Regions from separate parts of the Sinomonas sp. T428B genome, predicted to be linked through region 2. Evidence: predicted binding sites of a transcription regulator. Region 2 holds the regulator's gene; the other holds the start of a gene.

Region 1 (7,268 bases), 780 kb from region 2:
GCCCGACCCGCAGGACCCGGCCACGCGCGAGCGCTCGATCCTCGACTGGGCGGAGGCGGAGACGCCCAACGGCGCACGCCTGACCGCGCTCTACCGCCGGCTCCTCGCCGTGCGCGCCGAGCTTCCCGGCCTGTGGGACGGCCGGCTCGACGAGACGGAGGTGCTCTCCGGGACGGCCGAGCCCGGCGAGGCCTCTGACGGAGGCGCGGCCCGCTGGATCACGTGGCGCCGCCCGGGCGCTGCGGTGTGCGTGGGCTTCGGCCCGGGCCCCGTGTCGGTGCCCCTGCCCCCGGGGCTCCCGGTCAGGATTGCCGTCTCGACGGACGAGGGGTGCGCACTCGAGGGTGCAGAGGTGCGCCTGCCCGGGCTCGCCGCCGTCGTGCTCGCGACTGGCTGAGAGCAGCCTGTCAAGAGGCTGAGAGGACATGGCGCTCGCAGGGCCGATTTACGGCGTGTGTCACGCCGGTCGACAATCCCCGGGCCACAGCATCTCCAGTCCTTGGATTAAACAGGCGATTGTCCCTAGATCTTGGCGTGTGGCGGTCCTACCGTGTGCTGTCGGGGGAATCGACAACTCACTCTGAGCCTAGGGGCAACCATGCATCGACGTGGGTCTTTAATTGCCGCCGCCGCCAGCGCCGTGGCACTCTCGCTGTTCGGAGTCCCCGGCGCGGCCGCCCACCCGGACGGCCAGCACGGGATGGACGAGGGGCACCTGATCGGTGCCGGGGAATTCGGGAAAGTCGATTTCGTCGACAAGGTCGACGTGACCAACACGCCCGACCTCATCGCGGACGTGGCCGTCTCGCCGGACGGCAACACCGCCTTCCTCGCCAACTGGGGCGAGCCGGACTGCGCCGGCCCGGAGACCGGCGGGCGGACCAGCCCGGACGCGGGCGCGTACATCGTGGACATCTCCGGCGTCGACCGGGATCCGCGGGAGGCCGCCCGGCAGATCGGCTTCATCCCGTCCCATCAGGACACCCGCCCCGGTGAGGGCATGCAGGTCATCGAGGTGACCACCGGAAGCTTCAGCGGCGAGATCCTCGTCATGAACAACGAGCCGTGCGGCAAGAACGCCAAGGGCGGCGTCTCCCTCTGGGACGTCACCGATCCGCGGGACCCGAAGAAGCTCTCCGAGCACTTCGGCGACCGCGAGCCCGGGGCACGTGACACTCATGAGATCCACAGCGCCTTCGCGTGGGACGCGGGGGAGCGCGCGTACGTCGTGATGACGGACAACCTCGAATTCCCGGACGTGGACATCCTCGACATCACCAACCCCCACCGGCCGCGCCTCGCCGCCGAGTACAACCTCAACGACTTCAACGTCGCCCAACCGGAACTCGGCCTGACGGACTCCTTCCTCCACGACATGGTCGTCAAGCAGATCGAGGGCCGCTTCATCATGCTGCTCTCGTACTGGGACGGCGGGTACGTCCTTCTGGACGTCACCGATCCCGCCAACGCCGTCTTCCTCGGCGACACCGACTTCGCCGCCCTCGACCCTCAGCTCTTCGAGGCTCGGGGAGTCTCGCTGACCCCTGAGGGCAACGCCCACCAGGCCGAATTCACCATCGACAACCGCTTCTTCATCGGCACGGACGAGGACTTCGCGCCCTACAGGACGGGGCCACTCCAGATCACCACGGGCGAGTTCGCGGGAGAGTACGGCTCGGTCGTGGTCCCCGGCGGCCAGCCGCCGGCGGTCCTGGGCGACCTGACGCTCAACGGGCCCGCCGTGTACGGCGGCTACGGCTGCCCGGCCTCCGCGCCGGTGCCGACGCCGGGGAGCATCTCGGGCTACGTGGAGAGCCTGCAGCCGGGCGAGGAGAAGATCCTCGTGCTCCAGCGCGGGCCCGTGGGCGATCCGAGCGCGCCCGAGGATGCGTGCTTCCCGGGCGAGAAGGCGCATGTGGCCGCCCAGGCGGGGTGGGACGCCGTGCTGTTCGTCAACCACCACGCCGGGGAGGCCGCCGGTGGTCAGCCCTTCTGCGGCTCGGGTGCCTTCGTCGATGCGATCGTGGCCGTGTGCACCACCCACGAGGCGTTCCACAAGCTCTTCGCGCTCGCCCCGGTCGGGGGCCCGTGGACCTATCCCGAGAACCTGGCCATCGGCACGGTCGGCGAGAGCATCGAGGTCGGCTCGATCTTCGACGGCTGGGGCTACGTCCACCTGTTCGACGCCAAGACCCTCCAGGAGCTCGACACGTTCGCCATCCCCGAGGCCCACGATCCGGACTTCGCCCTCAAGTATGGGGACCTGAGCGTCCACGAGGTTGCCGTCGATCCGCAGGATCCTTCGCTGGCCTACCTCTCGTACTACTCTGGCGGGCTCCGCGCCGTGCAGATCCAGTGTTCCAACCCAGCCGACACCGCCACATGCGAGCTCGTCGAGGTCGGCGGCTACCTGGACCAGCACGGCAACGACTTCTGGGGCGTGGAGACCTTCATCGGCGAGGACGGCCGGACGTACATCCTCGGCAGCGACCGCGACAGCGGCCTCTGGATCTTCGTGGATCCGTGACGGGGGAGGGCCCTCGCGACCCCTGATCAGGGGGCGGGAGGGTCTTGGCACTCTCGGGGTGAGAGTGCTAAAACATTGCCGTCGGGAGAGATCCCGACCCGACAGACAAGGAGTGAACACCCCCCGATGGGGCGAGGAAGGAGTGATTCCTCATGGCTGATTTTGACCCGATTCGTGAGTTCGACCGCCTGACCGGAGCCCTATTTGGCCAGCGCAACAGCGGGCCCCGGCTCATGCCGATCGACCTCTACTTCGAGAACGACCACTACATCCTCAACGCCGACCTGCCCGGCATCGACCCCGGGTCCGTCGACATCGACGTGGACGGCCAGCTGCTGACCATCCGTGCCGTGCGCACCCTGCGCGGGCACGAGGGCGTCAAGTGGCTCGCCCGGGAGCGCGAGGGCGGTGCGTTCCTGCGCCAGCTCACCCTCGGCCAGGGCATCGACACGGAGAGCATCTCCGCGACGTACAACAACGGCGTGCTCGCGGTGACCATCCCCGTGCACGAGCGGGCCAAGCCGCGCAAGATCGAGGTCAGGACCGACGTCGAGAACATGCAGGTCGAGATGGGCCGCGACAAGGCGCCCAAGGATCTCGGCGAGCGCCAGGAGGGCCAGCGGCAGGTCGGAGCCTGACCGGCTGCCCACCGTCCAGGTCGGATCCCTCGATGGCCGGCCCCCTCATGGGGCCGGCCGTCGGCTGTCTGAGAAGGCGACGGGCGACGCCGAGTCAGTCGCCGCTCGTGTGGCGTGCCCGCTGGACGATGAGCGGGTCCGGAGCGCAGGCCACGTCCGGGTCCTTTCCGTCGTACTCGATCTGGCTCAGGAAGTGGCGCATGGCGTTGAGCCGTGCCCGCTTCTTGTCGTTGGACTTGACGGTGATCCAGGGCGCATGGTCGGTGTCGGTGCGCAGGAACGTCGCCTCCTTCGCCCGCGTGTAGTCCTCCCAGCGGTCCAGGGAGGCCAGGTCCATCGGCGAGAGCTTCCACCGCCGCACCGGATCGATCTGCCGGATCGCGAACCGGGTGCGCTGCTCGAGCCTGGTGACCGAGAACCAGAACTTGGTCAGGTGGATGCCGGAGTCCACGAGCATCCTCTCGAACTCCGGGGCCTGCCCCATGAAGGTCTCGTACTCCTGCTCGGTGCAGAAGCCCATGACCCGTTCGACGTTGGCCCGGTTGTACCAGGACCGGTCGAACATCACGATCTCCCCGGCAGTGGGAAGGTGCTGGACGTACCGCTGGAAGTACCACTGGCCCAGCTCACGGTCCGACGGCTTGCCCAGTGCCACCGCCCTGGCCGAGCGCGGGTTCAGGTGCTCGGTGAACCGCTTGATCGTCCCGCCCTTCCCCGCGGCGTCGCGGCCCTCGAACACGATGACGTGCCTCTGGCCGTTGTCCTGGGCCCAGTACTGGAACTTCAGCAGCTCGACCTGGAGCCGGTACTTCTCCAGGTCGTACTCCTCGCGCGTCATCCGGTCCTCGTAGGGGAAGTCCTCCCGCCACGTCTCCACGGCGGATCCGCCCGGGTCGATGAGCTCCGGGTCTTCGCCCTGCCCGCCGCGCACGGTATAGCCCTCGTCGACCAGGCGGTCAATGGCCTCCCGCAGGTTCTCCCGGACCCACCACCGCTGCTCGACCGACTCGTGCCTCCCACCCTCTGCCATTGGCGGATCCTTTCGAAGCGGCGTCGGAGCGTTGCCGCAGTGTAGCCCACGCGGGCGCAGGCCACGCCTGCTCGTGGAGGTGTTCTGAAAACGTGCCCGGCAGGGGTGGCGGTCCCCTGTCTGGAGGCTCCTAGAATGCGTCATGGCCAAGGCACTGGAAGCGGGCGTCGCCGCCGTCGTCGACGCGTCCCCGGCGGACAGGTTCCCGGCGCTGCAGGCGCTGCCGGGTGTGGCGGGAATCGGCGAGACGGCCGAGGCGCTCGTGCTCGACGAGTACTTCGACACCGAGGATCTGCGCCTGGCGCGCAGGGGAATCGCCCTCTGCCGGCGCACCGGGAGCGCCGACGAGGGCTGGCATCTGGAGACGGCCGACGACGTCGGGCAGGGGTCGCGGCACGAGCCCCTGGGCGCGGGGGAGGATCCGCCCGCGGCGCTGGCCGAGGCGGCGCAGGCCCACCTGCGCGGCAGGGCGGTGCATCCCGTCGCCCGGGTGACCATCAATCGGCGGACTTCCCCCCTGCTCGACGGCGCCGGCCGCGTCGTGGCGGAGGTCAGCGACGACCACCTCAGCGGCGAGCCCCTCGGCGCGGAAGGCTCTGCGGAATCCTGGCGGGAGTGGCGGATCGAGGTTGCCGACGGTCCGGACGGGTTGGGCGAGGAGCTGGCGAAGGCCTTCGCGAGGGCCAGGCCCGACGACGGGCTCGGTCACCTCTCCCGGACGCTCGGCCCCGCCCTGTCCGATCTCGACGGCGGGCGCCGCAGGCCGATGAACAGGACCGTCTCCGCCTTCCTGGACTACGCCCAGGAGCAGGCCGACATTCTGCTCGACCTGGACCCCCTCGTGCGTGAGGACGCCCCGGACTCCGTCCACCAGATGCGGGTCGCGTCCCGGCGGCTGCGCTCGGCCCTGTCCACCTACCGCAAGGCCGTGGGCAAGGAGCGCGGCAAGGCCCTCCGGGACGAGCTCAAATGGCTCGGCCAGGTCCTCGGCCGGGCCCGGGACGCCGAGGTCATGCGTGAACGCCTCGCCGAGATGGTCCGGGAAGAGCCGGGGGAGCTCGTCCTCGGGCCCGTGTCGCAGGCCATCGCAGAGGACCTCGGCGCCGAGCACCACGCGGCCACGGCCGGCGTGGCCGAGGCACTGAGATCGCAGCGCTACTTCGCTCTCCTGGACGGCATCGAGGCCCTCATCGGGGACCTGGCCGAGGACGCCGGCCCGAAGGGGAAGCGGCCCACCCCCCGCAAGCTCACCAAGCGGGACGCCAAGAGGCTGCGCGAGGCGATCCGCACCGCCGCCGAGGCCCGGGGCACCGACGACGCCGATGTGCGCCTGCACGAGGCACGGAAGGCCGCCAAGAGGCTCCGCTACGCGGCCGAATCCGCCGCCGCCTTCGGGGCGGGCAAGGCCGCGAAGCTCGAGAAGCGCGCGCACAGGATCCAGCAGGTGCTCGGCGAGCACCAGGACAGCATCGTCACCGCCGAGCTCCTGCGCCGCCTCGCGACCGAGGCGCACGCCCGCGGGGAGAACGCCTTCACCTACGGCCGCCTCCATGCGCGCGAGACCCAGCTCGCCCGGGAGACGGAGGCCGAGTTCTACAGGCTCCGCAGGAAGCTGCCCCCGGCCCTCGGCGGCTGACCCAGCCGCCCCGCGTCGTCCGCGCCGTGGTTGGGTAACGTGTCCGTCAACGCCGTTGAGCGGAAGGGGTATACGAGCATGGAACGCTGCGCACTCGTGGTCAACCCGATCAAGGACGGGGTCGAGGCCCTCGTGGAGGCCTTCAGGGCGCGCTGCTCCGAGTTCGGGGCCGAGCCGATCATCCTCGAGACCACGGTCGAGGACCCCGGGGGCGGGATGGCCCGCGAGGGGGTCGCGTCCAGGGCCGGGCTCGTCGTCGTGGGCGGAGGCGATGGGACGGTGCGCGCCGTGGCGGGCGAGCTGGCAGGCACGGGCGTGCCGGTCGGCGTCGTGCCCCTCGGCACGGGCAACCTGCTCGCGCGGAACCTGGAGATCCCCATCGACGACATGCCGGCGGCACTCGCGGCCGCGTTCGGCCCCCGCGAGCGGCGCATCGACGTCGCCTGGGCGCGGATCGACGAGGGGCATGAGCTCGCGTGGGTCGTCATGGCGGGCATGGGCCTCGACGCGACGGTCATGGCCAGGACCAACGACGACCTCAAGGCCAGGGCGGGCTGGCTCGCCTATGTCGTCTCCGCCGCGCAGAGCATCGTGGGGGACGCCTACCGGATCAGGGTCGACGTCGACGGCAGGCTCGCGCTCGAGCGGCGCCAGCGCGGCGTCATGGTGGGCAACTGCGGGAAGATCCAGGGCGATGTCGAGGTCTTCCCGGGCGCGAAGATCGACGACGGGATCCTCGACGTGCTCGCCGTCGCGCCGCGCGGGGCGCTCGGCTGGTTCCGCGTCGCGACAGCGCTCCTGAGCCGCGTCCGCCGCCACAACCCCCCTGACCTCGGGCACTTCACCGGCCGGACCGTCCGGGTCGCCTCCTCGACCCCGCACGACGTCCAGCTCGACGGCGAGCACCTCGGCATGGGCAGGCGACTGGCCTTCCGTGTCGACCCGGGGGCGCTGACGGTCCGCATCCCCGAACGGGCATAGGATCGACCCCTGTGACGTACATCGCAGCAGCTGACCGCTATGAAACGATGCAGTACCGCCGCGTGGGCCGCAGCGGGCTCAAGCTCCCAGCCATCTCCCTGGGCCTCTGGCACAACTTCGGCGACGACAAGCCCTTCGAGATCCAGCGGGACATCCTGCGCAGGGCCTTCGACCTGGGCGTGACCCACTTCGACCTCGCGAACAACTACGGCCCGCCCGCCGGGAGCGCCGAGGCGAACTTCGGCCGGCACCTGCGCGACGACTTCCGCCCGCACCGGGATGAGCTCGTCATCTCGACCAAGGCCGGCTACCACATGTGGGAGGGCCCCTACGGCGAGTGGGGCTCGCGCAAGTACCTCATCTCGAGCCTCGACGCCTCGCTCAAGCGCATGGGCCTCGAGTACGTGGACATCTTCTACTCGCACCGCTTCGACCCCGAGACGCCGCTCGAGGAGA
Region 2 (7,268 bases):
CGACGACCACGCCGAGAAGTACGAGCTCGCCGACGCCGTGCTCGCTGAGGCGGGCTTCGGGTGGTACGAGGTGAGCAACTGGGCCCGCGGCGCCGCCGGCGACACCCCGGAGGGCATGCGCTACGCGTGCCGGCACAACCTCGCCTACTGGAACGGCGGGGACTGGTGGGGGATCGGCCCGGGCGCGCACTCGCACGTCGGCGGGGTCCGCTGGTGGAATGTCAAGCACCCCACCGCCTACGCGGGCCGGCTGGCGCGCGGCGAGTCGCCCGCTGCCGGCCGGGAGACGCTCGACGCCGACACCCGCCGCGTCGAGCGCGTCCTCCTCGGGCTTCGGCTCGCCTCGGGCCTGCCGGTCGCCGACGTCCCGCCGGAGGGCCGGGCCGCCGTCGCGGGCCTCATCGCCGAGGGGATCGTCGAGGGCCCCGCTGCCGTGCGCGGCCGCCTCGTGCTCACCCTGCGCGGCCGGCTCCTCGCCGACGCCGCGGTGCGGCGCCTGCTGCCCTAGCCGGACCTGCCCCGGCCGAACACTGACCGGCCGGGGCCTGGGCTACGGGACGAGTCGCAGGTTGTAGCGGTACCGGTACGGCTGGCCGCGGTTGACCTGCACGCCCGCCACGACGGCGAACACCGTGAGGCCGAGCCACACGAGGGTCGCGAGCACGGCGAAGACGTTCCCGATCACCGGGATGAGCGCGAGCACGTTGAAGACGATGGCCGCGGCCGTGGGCGGCAGCGTGAAGTTCAGGGCCTCCTTGGACTCCTGGGCCGTGAACGGGCCGCGGTCCCTGAAGACGAGGTAGATGAGCAGCGCCGGGACGCAGCCGAGGATCCCGCCGAAGTGCGCGAGCGTCGCCCACTGGCGGTCCTCCGTGGCCGTGAGCGGGAGCGCCCGGGCGGGGGCCCCCTGGTAGTCGCTCTCGCCGTTGTGCGGGTCCTGCGGGTACTCAGCCACTGGGAAGTTCCTTGCCTGTGCGTCGTATGGTGCGTGGTGCCCGAGGCCGGGGTTCCGGCCCCCGGGGCACTCCAAGGATAGCCAAGGTCCGGGCCTCAGGCCGTCAGGAAGTCGATGACCTCTTCGACGCGCCCCAGCAGCGCCGGCTCGAGGTCCGCGTACGTCCGCACCGCCCCGAGCAGCTTCTGCCAGCCGAGGCCGATGTCCTCGGGCCCCGCATGGGGCCAGCCGAAGGCGGCGAGGATGCCGGTCTTCCAGTCGGTGCCGCGGGGCACCGAGGGCCACGCCGGGATGCCGAGCGTCGAGGGCTTGATCGCCTGCCACACGTCGACGTACGGGTGGCCGACGATGAGCACGTTGCCCGCGGCGCCCGGCGCCGACATGGCCTGGGCGGCGATGCGGGCCTCCTTCGAGCCCTCGACGAGGTGGTCCACGAGGATCCCGAGCCGGCGCTCGGGCCCGGGCCGGAACTCGGCCACGGCGGAGGCGAGGTCGTCGACGCCGTGGAGCGGCTCCACGACGATGCCCTCGACGCGCAGGTCGTCGCCCCAGACCTTCTCGACCAGCTCGGCGTCGTGCTTGCCCTCGACCCAGATCCTGCTCGCCTTGGCGACCTGCGCGCGCAGCCCCTCGACCCTCACCGACCCGGAGGCCGTCCGCGTCGGCGCGGCGGCAGCGGCGCGGGGCGCCGGCGGGCCGATGCGGACCGGGCGTCCGTCGAGCAGGAAACCGAAGCCGAGCTGGAACGAGCGCGAGCGACCCCGGCGGTCCTCGAGGCTCATGACGTGCATGCCGCCGGACTTCTCGACCCGGATCACGGCGCCGACCCAGCCGCTCTCGGCGTCCTCGAGCACGAGGCCGAGCTCGACCGGCACAACGGGCAGCTCGCGCTTCGGGGGCGCCGCGAGGTCCGCGGGCCCCCATGAGTCGTACGACATCCGCTCCACGCGCACCGGCCTTCCTCGCTCCCGCCGCGCTGGCGCAGGCGGCGCCGCCCGCACGGGCGGCGTGATCATGCTATGGGCTCCGGCCCGGCGGCCCGGGAACCTCGCCGTGGCGGCCGACGGCGTGTGCCCCAGCAGCTGCGGGACGGGCGCCCGCGGGCATAATAGACTTAGCACTTGGTCTCAGGGAGTGCTAACAATTGCCGGGCGCTGAACGGCGTAAGGGGTGAGAGGATGAACGAGCCGCGCAAGCTCGAAGTGCTGCGCGCCATTGTGGAAGACTACGTGCACTTCCGCGAGCCGGTCGGCTCGAAGGCGCTCGTGGAGCGCCACGGGCTCGGCGTCTCGAGCGCCACGATCCGCAACGACATGGCCGCCCTCGAGGACGAGGGGCTCATCGTAGCCCCGCACACGAGCGCCGGACGCGTGCCCACCGACAAGGGCTACCGCGTCTTCGTCGACCACCTCACGGCCGTGCGCCCGCTCTCCCCGGCGGAGAAGCAGGCGATCCACACGCTCCTCGACGGCGCCGACGACCTCGACGACGTGCTCGAGCGCACCGTCCGGCTCCTGTCGCAGCTGACGAACCAGGTCGCCGTCGTGCAGTACCCGCAGCTGGGGCGGGCCCGCGTGCGCCACATCGAGGCCGTCGCCCTCGCGCCGCACGAGGTGCTGCTCGTGCTGATCGCCGACACGGGCACCGTCGAGCAGCGCGTCCACAGCGTCGTCGAGGAGGTCGACCGGGACCGGCTTTCGTACCTGCGCGACCGCTTCATCGAGGGCGCCGCCGGGACCTCGGTCGTCAACCTCGACGCGACCCTCGGCGCCGTCGTCGACGCACTCCCGCCGCACGACCAGCCCCTGGCCGCCGAGCTCGTGCGCGGCCTCTCGGTCCTGGCCGCCTCGACCCGCGAGGACCGCATGGTCATGGCGGGCACCGCCTACCTGGCCCGGTCCAACAGCGACTTCCTGCAGAGCATCTCGCCGGTCCTCGAGGCCCTCGAGGAGCAGGTCGTCCTGCTGCGGCTGCTCTCCGAGATGGCGAGCGACCCGCGCGGCGTGACCGTCACGATCGGCCGCGAGAACCCCTACGACGGGCTCATCGAGACGTCCGTGGTCGCCACCGGCTACGGGCGCACGGACGGGCCGAAGATCGGCGTGCTGGGCCCGACCCGCATGGACTACCCGGCCACGATGGCGGCGGTGCGGGCCGTGGCCCGCTACCTGTCGAAGATCCTGGCCGGAAGCTAGAGGAAGCTAGAGAAAGAAGACCGTGAGCAGCCACTACGAAACCCTGGGCGTCCCGTCTGACGCGAGCGCCGAGGAGATCAAGAAGGCCTACCGGAAGCTGGCCCGCAAGCTCCACCCCGACGTCAATCCCGGCGAGGAGGCGGCGGACCGGTTCAAGGCCGTCACGCACGCCTACGAGGTGCTCGCCGACCCGCAGAAGCGGCGCATCTACGACACGACGGGCAACGAGAACGGCAACGACAACGGGTTCGGCGGCGCGTACAACGGCTCCGGCTTCGCCTTCCAGGACATCTTCGAGACGTTCTTCGGCGGGGCGGCCGGGGGGCAGGCGGGCCCGGCCTCGCGCACCCGACGCGGCCAGGACGCGCTCATCGCGGTCCGGATCGAGCTGCGTGACGCCGTGTTCGGCGTCAACAAGAAGATCGAGGTCGACACGGCCGTGCTCTGCGGCCGCTGCGAGGGCTCCTGCTGCGAGCCCGGCACGGAGCCAGTGCGCTGCGGCGTATGCCACGGCAGCGGGCACATCCAGCGGCCCGTCCGTTCGATCCTGGGCCAGGTCATGACCATGGCCACGTGCCCCTCGTGCCAGGGCTTCGGCACCGAGATCCCGACCCCCTGCAACGAGTGCGGCGGCGAGGGCCGCGTGCGCAGCCGGCGCTCGCTCACCGTCAAGATCCCGGCGGGCGTCTCGACCGGCACGCGCATCCAGCTCTCGGGCCAGGGCGAGGCCGGCACGGCCGGCGGCCCCTCGGGCGACCTCTACGTCGAGATCCGCGTGGCGAGCCACAGCACGTTCACGCGCGAGGGGGACCAGCTGCACGCGACGCTCAGCGTGCCCATGACGGCGGCCGCCCTCGGCGCCGAGATGACCCTCGACACGTTCGACGGCGAGCAGGCCATCTCGCTGCGCCCGGGCACCCAGTCCGGCGACGTCGTCACCCTGCCTGGCCTCGGCGCCGCCCGCCTTCGCGGCGGCGGTCGCGGCGACCTGCTCGTGCAGATCCGCGTCGAGACGCCCACGCGCCTCGATCCCGAGCAGGAGGAGCTCCTGCGCCAGTTCGCCAAGCTGCGCGGCGAGCAGGTCGGCGAGGGCAAGCTCGTGGGCACGGGCGGGGTCTTCGCCAAGCTGCGCGACAAGCTCGGCAACCTCTGACGATGTCCCGCCCGCTCTTCTACGTCCCGGAAGGGGCGCTCGACGGCGCCGAGCCGGGGACGCTCGTCACCGTCGGCGGCGCCGAGGGCCGGCATGCCGCGACGGTGAAGCGGCTCGCCCCGGGCGAGGGCGTGGACCTGGCCGACGGCGCCGGCGTCCGTGCCGTGGGCACCGTCGAGAGCGCCGTGGGATCCGAGCTCGTGGTCGCCGTCGAGCGGGTCGGGCGCGAGCCGGCCCTCCCGTACCGGCTGGTCCTCGTCCAGGCCCTCGCGAAGGGCGACCGCGACGAGCTCGCCGCCGAGACGGCCACCGAGCTCGGCGTCGACGCCGTGATCCCCTGGCAGGCCGAGCGCTCGATCGTCCGCTGGAAGGGCGAGCGCGCCGAGAAGTCGCTCGCGAAGTGGCGCTCGGTCGTGTTCGCGGCCGCGAAGCAGGCGCGGCGAGCGAGCGTGCCGGTCGTGGAGCGGGCGCACGACGGCGCCGCGCTGGCGGAGCGGATCGGTGCGGCGAGGCTCGCCGTCGTCCTGCACGAGGAGGCGGCCGAGCCGCTCTCGGCGGTCCTCGCGGACCTCGCCACGGGCGACAGGGCTGCAGGCGACACCGCAACAGGCGAGGTGCTGTTCATCGTCGGCCCGGAGGGCGGGATCAGCCCCGCCGAGCTCGCGCGGTTCACGGCTGCGGGCGCGCGCATGGCGCTGCTGGGCCCGCACGTCCTGCGCTCCTCCACGGCTGGGCCGGCGGCCCTGGCCGTCGCGGGGGACCGGCTCGGGCGTTGGCCCGTCGGGGCGCGCACGGCCGAGGGAAGGTAGCGGCCGGCGGCGTCAGCCCATCGCGGGTCGCGCCGGGCGTCAGGGCCCGATGCGGAATGACTTGGTGTCCCACGCGCTGCTCCCGGCGTTCGCGGGCGCCGCGGCATCCTCGGCGGGGAGGATGCGGATCTCGTACTCGCCGTCGTCGAGGTTGACCGCAAAGGTGAACTCGCCCGGCTTGCCCGGCTCCTGTCCGGACGTGATGCTTCCGCTGAGATAGACGGACTTGGCGCCGGAGGCATCCCGCTTGAGGACCTGCCAGGCGAGCGGCGTGCCGGCGGGAACGGCGCGGCCGAACACCTTGAGCTGCCCGTCGAGCTGCGTGTTCTCCTGCGGGTCGATGATCCATCCGGGCGCGGCCATCGACGGGTCCCGCTGCATGAGCTGCCCAAGACGGACCCGCTCGAAGGCCAGCTGCGACGTCCGCCCGTCGACGAGCAGCATGACGGAGGTGGGCTGCTCGGTGTCGACGAGGCCCGCGCTGGCCGCGGCCGCCGTCGCGGTGTAGACGAGCTGCTGGACGGCCAGCTGGGCCGTGCGCTCGTCGACGTTGCTGTTGAAGGCGTCCGAGGAGACGTCGACGGTAATGATGTTCTTGCCCGAGATCGAGGCGGCGAGCTTGCGCGGCTGCTGCCACGGGGTGAAGTAGTCAGGGTCGAGCGGCTTCTGCGTCATCATGAGCTTGAGCGCGGTCGTGACCGGGTTGTCCTCGGTCCCCGCGTCCCTGAACTCGCGGTAGAGGTAGATCCCGTCGCGGGCGCGGCCGAGCCAGTACACGGGGCTCTTCGCCGAGGTCTGGGACGTCTCGAGCGGGACCGAGGCCTGGGTCGTGCGGTCGGTCGAGCCCGCGGGGGTCGCCCCAGCCGCTATGCTCGGCTCCGGCGTGCCGCCCGCGGTGCAGGCAGAGAGTGCGGCGCACACGGAGAGCAGGGCACAGGCAAGCGCTCGGGCGGCGCCGTCCCGGCGACGCCCCGGCACCCGCTCGCGCGATGCTGCACTCGGCATGGATCCTCCGCAGGTCAGCTGCCCGCCCCGGCCGCCCGGCGCGGGCGGAGACTCCCGGGGAGCCGACAGCACCATCCAGCTTGGCACAGCCCTGGGTGCCCCGGCCGCGCGCAGGCGGCCGCCTGCACCAAGTGATGCGGGATTGATACGTTCGCGCCTCCTGGGCAGGCGTCCCGGCGTACCATGTGACCAGGCCTGCCCGGCCAGACCGGCCGGGGCGACGGCCCCGACAAGGAGAGAGACCGCCTGTGACAGCGGAGTTCCCGCACACGACCCCCGCATCCCGTACCGAGGTGCTGCGCTTCGGCTCGAGCGAGGAGATGGTGAAGATCCTGGGCCCGCACGACGAGGCGCTGCGCTTCGTCGAGGAGCAGTTCCCCTCCGTGGAGATCCATGTGCGGGGGAACGAGCTCACCATCGTGGGCCCCCCGGCCGAGGCGCCGAACCTGCGCCGGCTCTTCGAGGAGATCGCCGTCATGGCACAGGCGGGCACGCCCGTCACTCCGGCGTCCCTCGCCCAGCTCGTCTCGATGCTGCGGGCCCAGACGGTGACGAGCCCCTCGGATGTGCTCACGCACAACATCCTCTCGAGCCGCGGCCGGACGATCCGGCCCAAGACGGCGAACCAGAAGGACTACGTCGACGCGATCGACGCGAACACGGTCATCTTCGGCATCGGCCCCGCGGGCACGGGCAAGACGTATCTGGCCATGGCCAAGGCCGTCCAGGCGCTGCAGCACAAGGACGTGAGCCGCATCATCCTCACGCGCCCTGCCGTCGAGGCGGGGGAGCGGCTCGGCTTCCTGCCGGGGACCCTGAGCGACAAGATCGACCCGTACCTGCGCCCGCTCTACGACGCCCTCCACGACATGATGGACCCGGAGTCGATCCCCCGGCTCATGGCCGCCGGCACGATCGAGGTGGCCCCGCTCGCGTACATGCGCGGGCGCACCCTCAACGACGCGTTCATCATCCTCGACGAGGCCCAGAACACGACGCCCGAGCAGATGAAGATGTTCCTCACGCGCCTCGGCTTCGGCTCGAAGATGGTCGTCACCGGTGACGTGACCCAGGTCGACCTGCCCTCCGGCACCTCCTCCGGGCTGCGGATCGTGCAGGAGATCCTCGACGGCATCGAGGACGTGAGCTTC

What was found. Region 2 encodes HrcA, which represses chaperone genes, less so after heat shock. Its sites were predicted from a motif close to TTNGCACTCGNNNNNNNCGAGTGCNAA; they were not measured.
Region 1: the regulator HrcA is predicted to act here: its motif matches at 2,572-2,598, upstream of ACUYMY_RS12820 (Hsp20/alpha crystallin family protein).

What each region holds. Positions count from the first base shown of each region.
Region 1 is NZ_JBRAZR010000001.1:2,770,683-2,777,950, reverse strand. It holds gene treZ (malto-oligosyltrehalose trehalohydrolase) at 1-397, shown strand, start outside; gene ACUYMY_RS12825 (LVIVD repeat-containing protein) at 599-2,527, shown strand; gene ACUYMY_RS12820 (Hsp20/alpha crystallin family protein) at 2,680-3,165, shown strand; gene ppk2 (polyphosphate kinase 2) at 3,260-4,195, opposite strand; gene ACUYMY_RS12810 (CYTH and CHAD domain-containing protein) at 4,338-5,831, shown strand; gene ACUYMY_RS12805 (diacylglycerol/lipid kinase family protein) at 5,910-6,812, shown strand; gene ACUYMY_RS12800 (aldo/keto reductase) at 6,824-7,268, shown strand, end outside.
Region 2 is NZ_JBRAZR010000001.1:1,993,671-2,000,938, reverse strand. It holds gene hemW (radical SAM family heme chaperone HemW) at 1-508, shown strand, start outside; gene ACUYMY_RS09220 (DUF4870 domain-containing protein) at 551-955, opposite strand; gene ACUYMY_RS09215 (DUF3097 domain-containing protein) at 1,051-1,893, opposite strand; gene hrcA (heat-inducible transcriptional repressor HrcA) at 2,134-3,150, shown strand; gene dnaJ (molecular chaperone DnaJ) at 3,173-4,303, shown strand; gene ACUYMY_RS09200 (16S rRNA (uracil(1498)-N(3))-methyltransferase) at 4,306-5,112, shown strand; gene ACUYMY_RS09195 (GerMN domain-containing protein) at 5,152-6,117, opposite strand; gene ACUYMY_RS09190 (PhoH family protein) at 6,438-7,268, shown strand, end outside.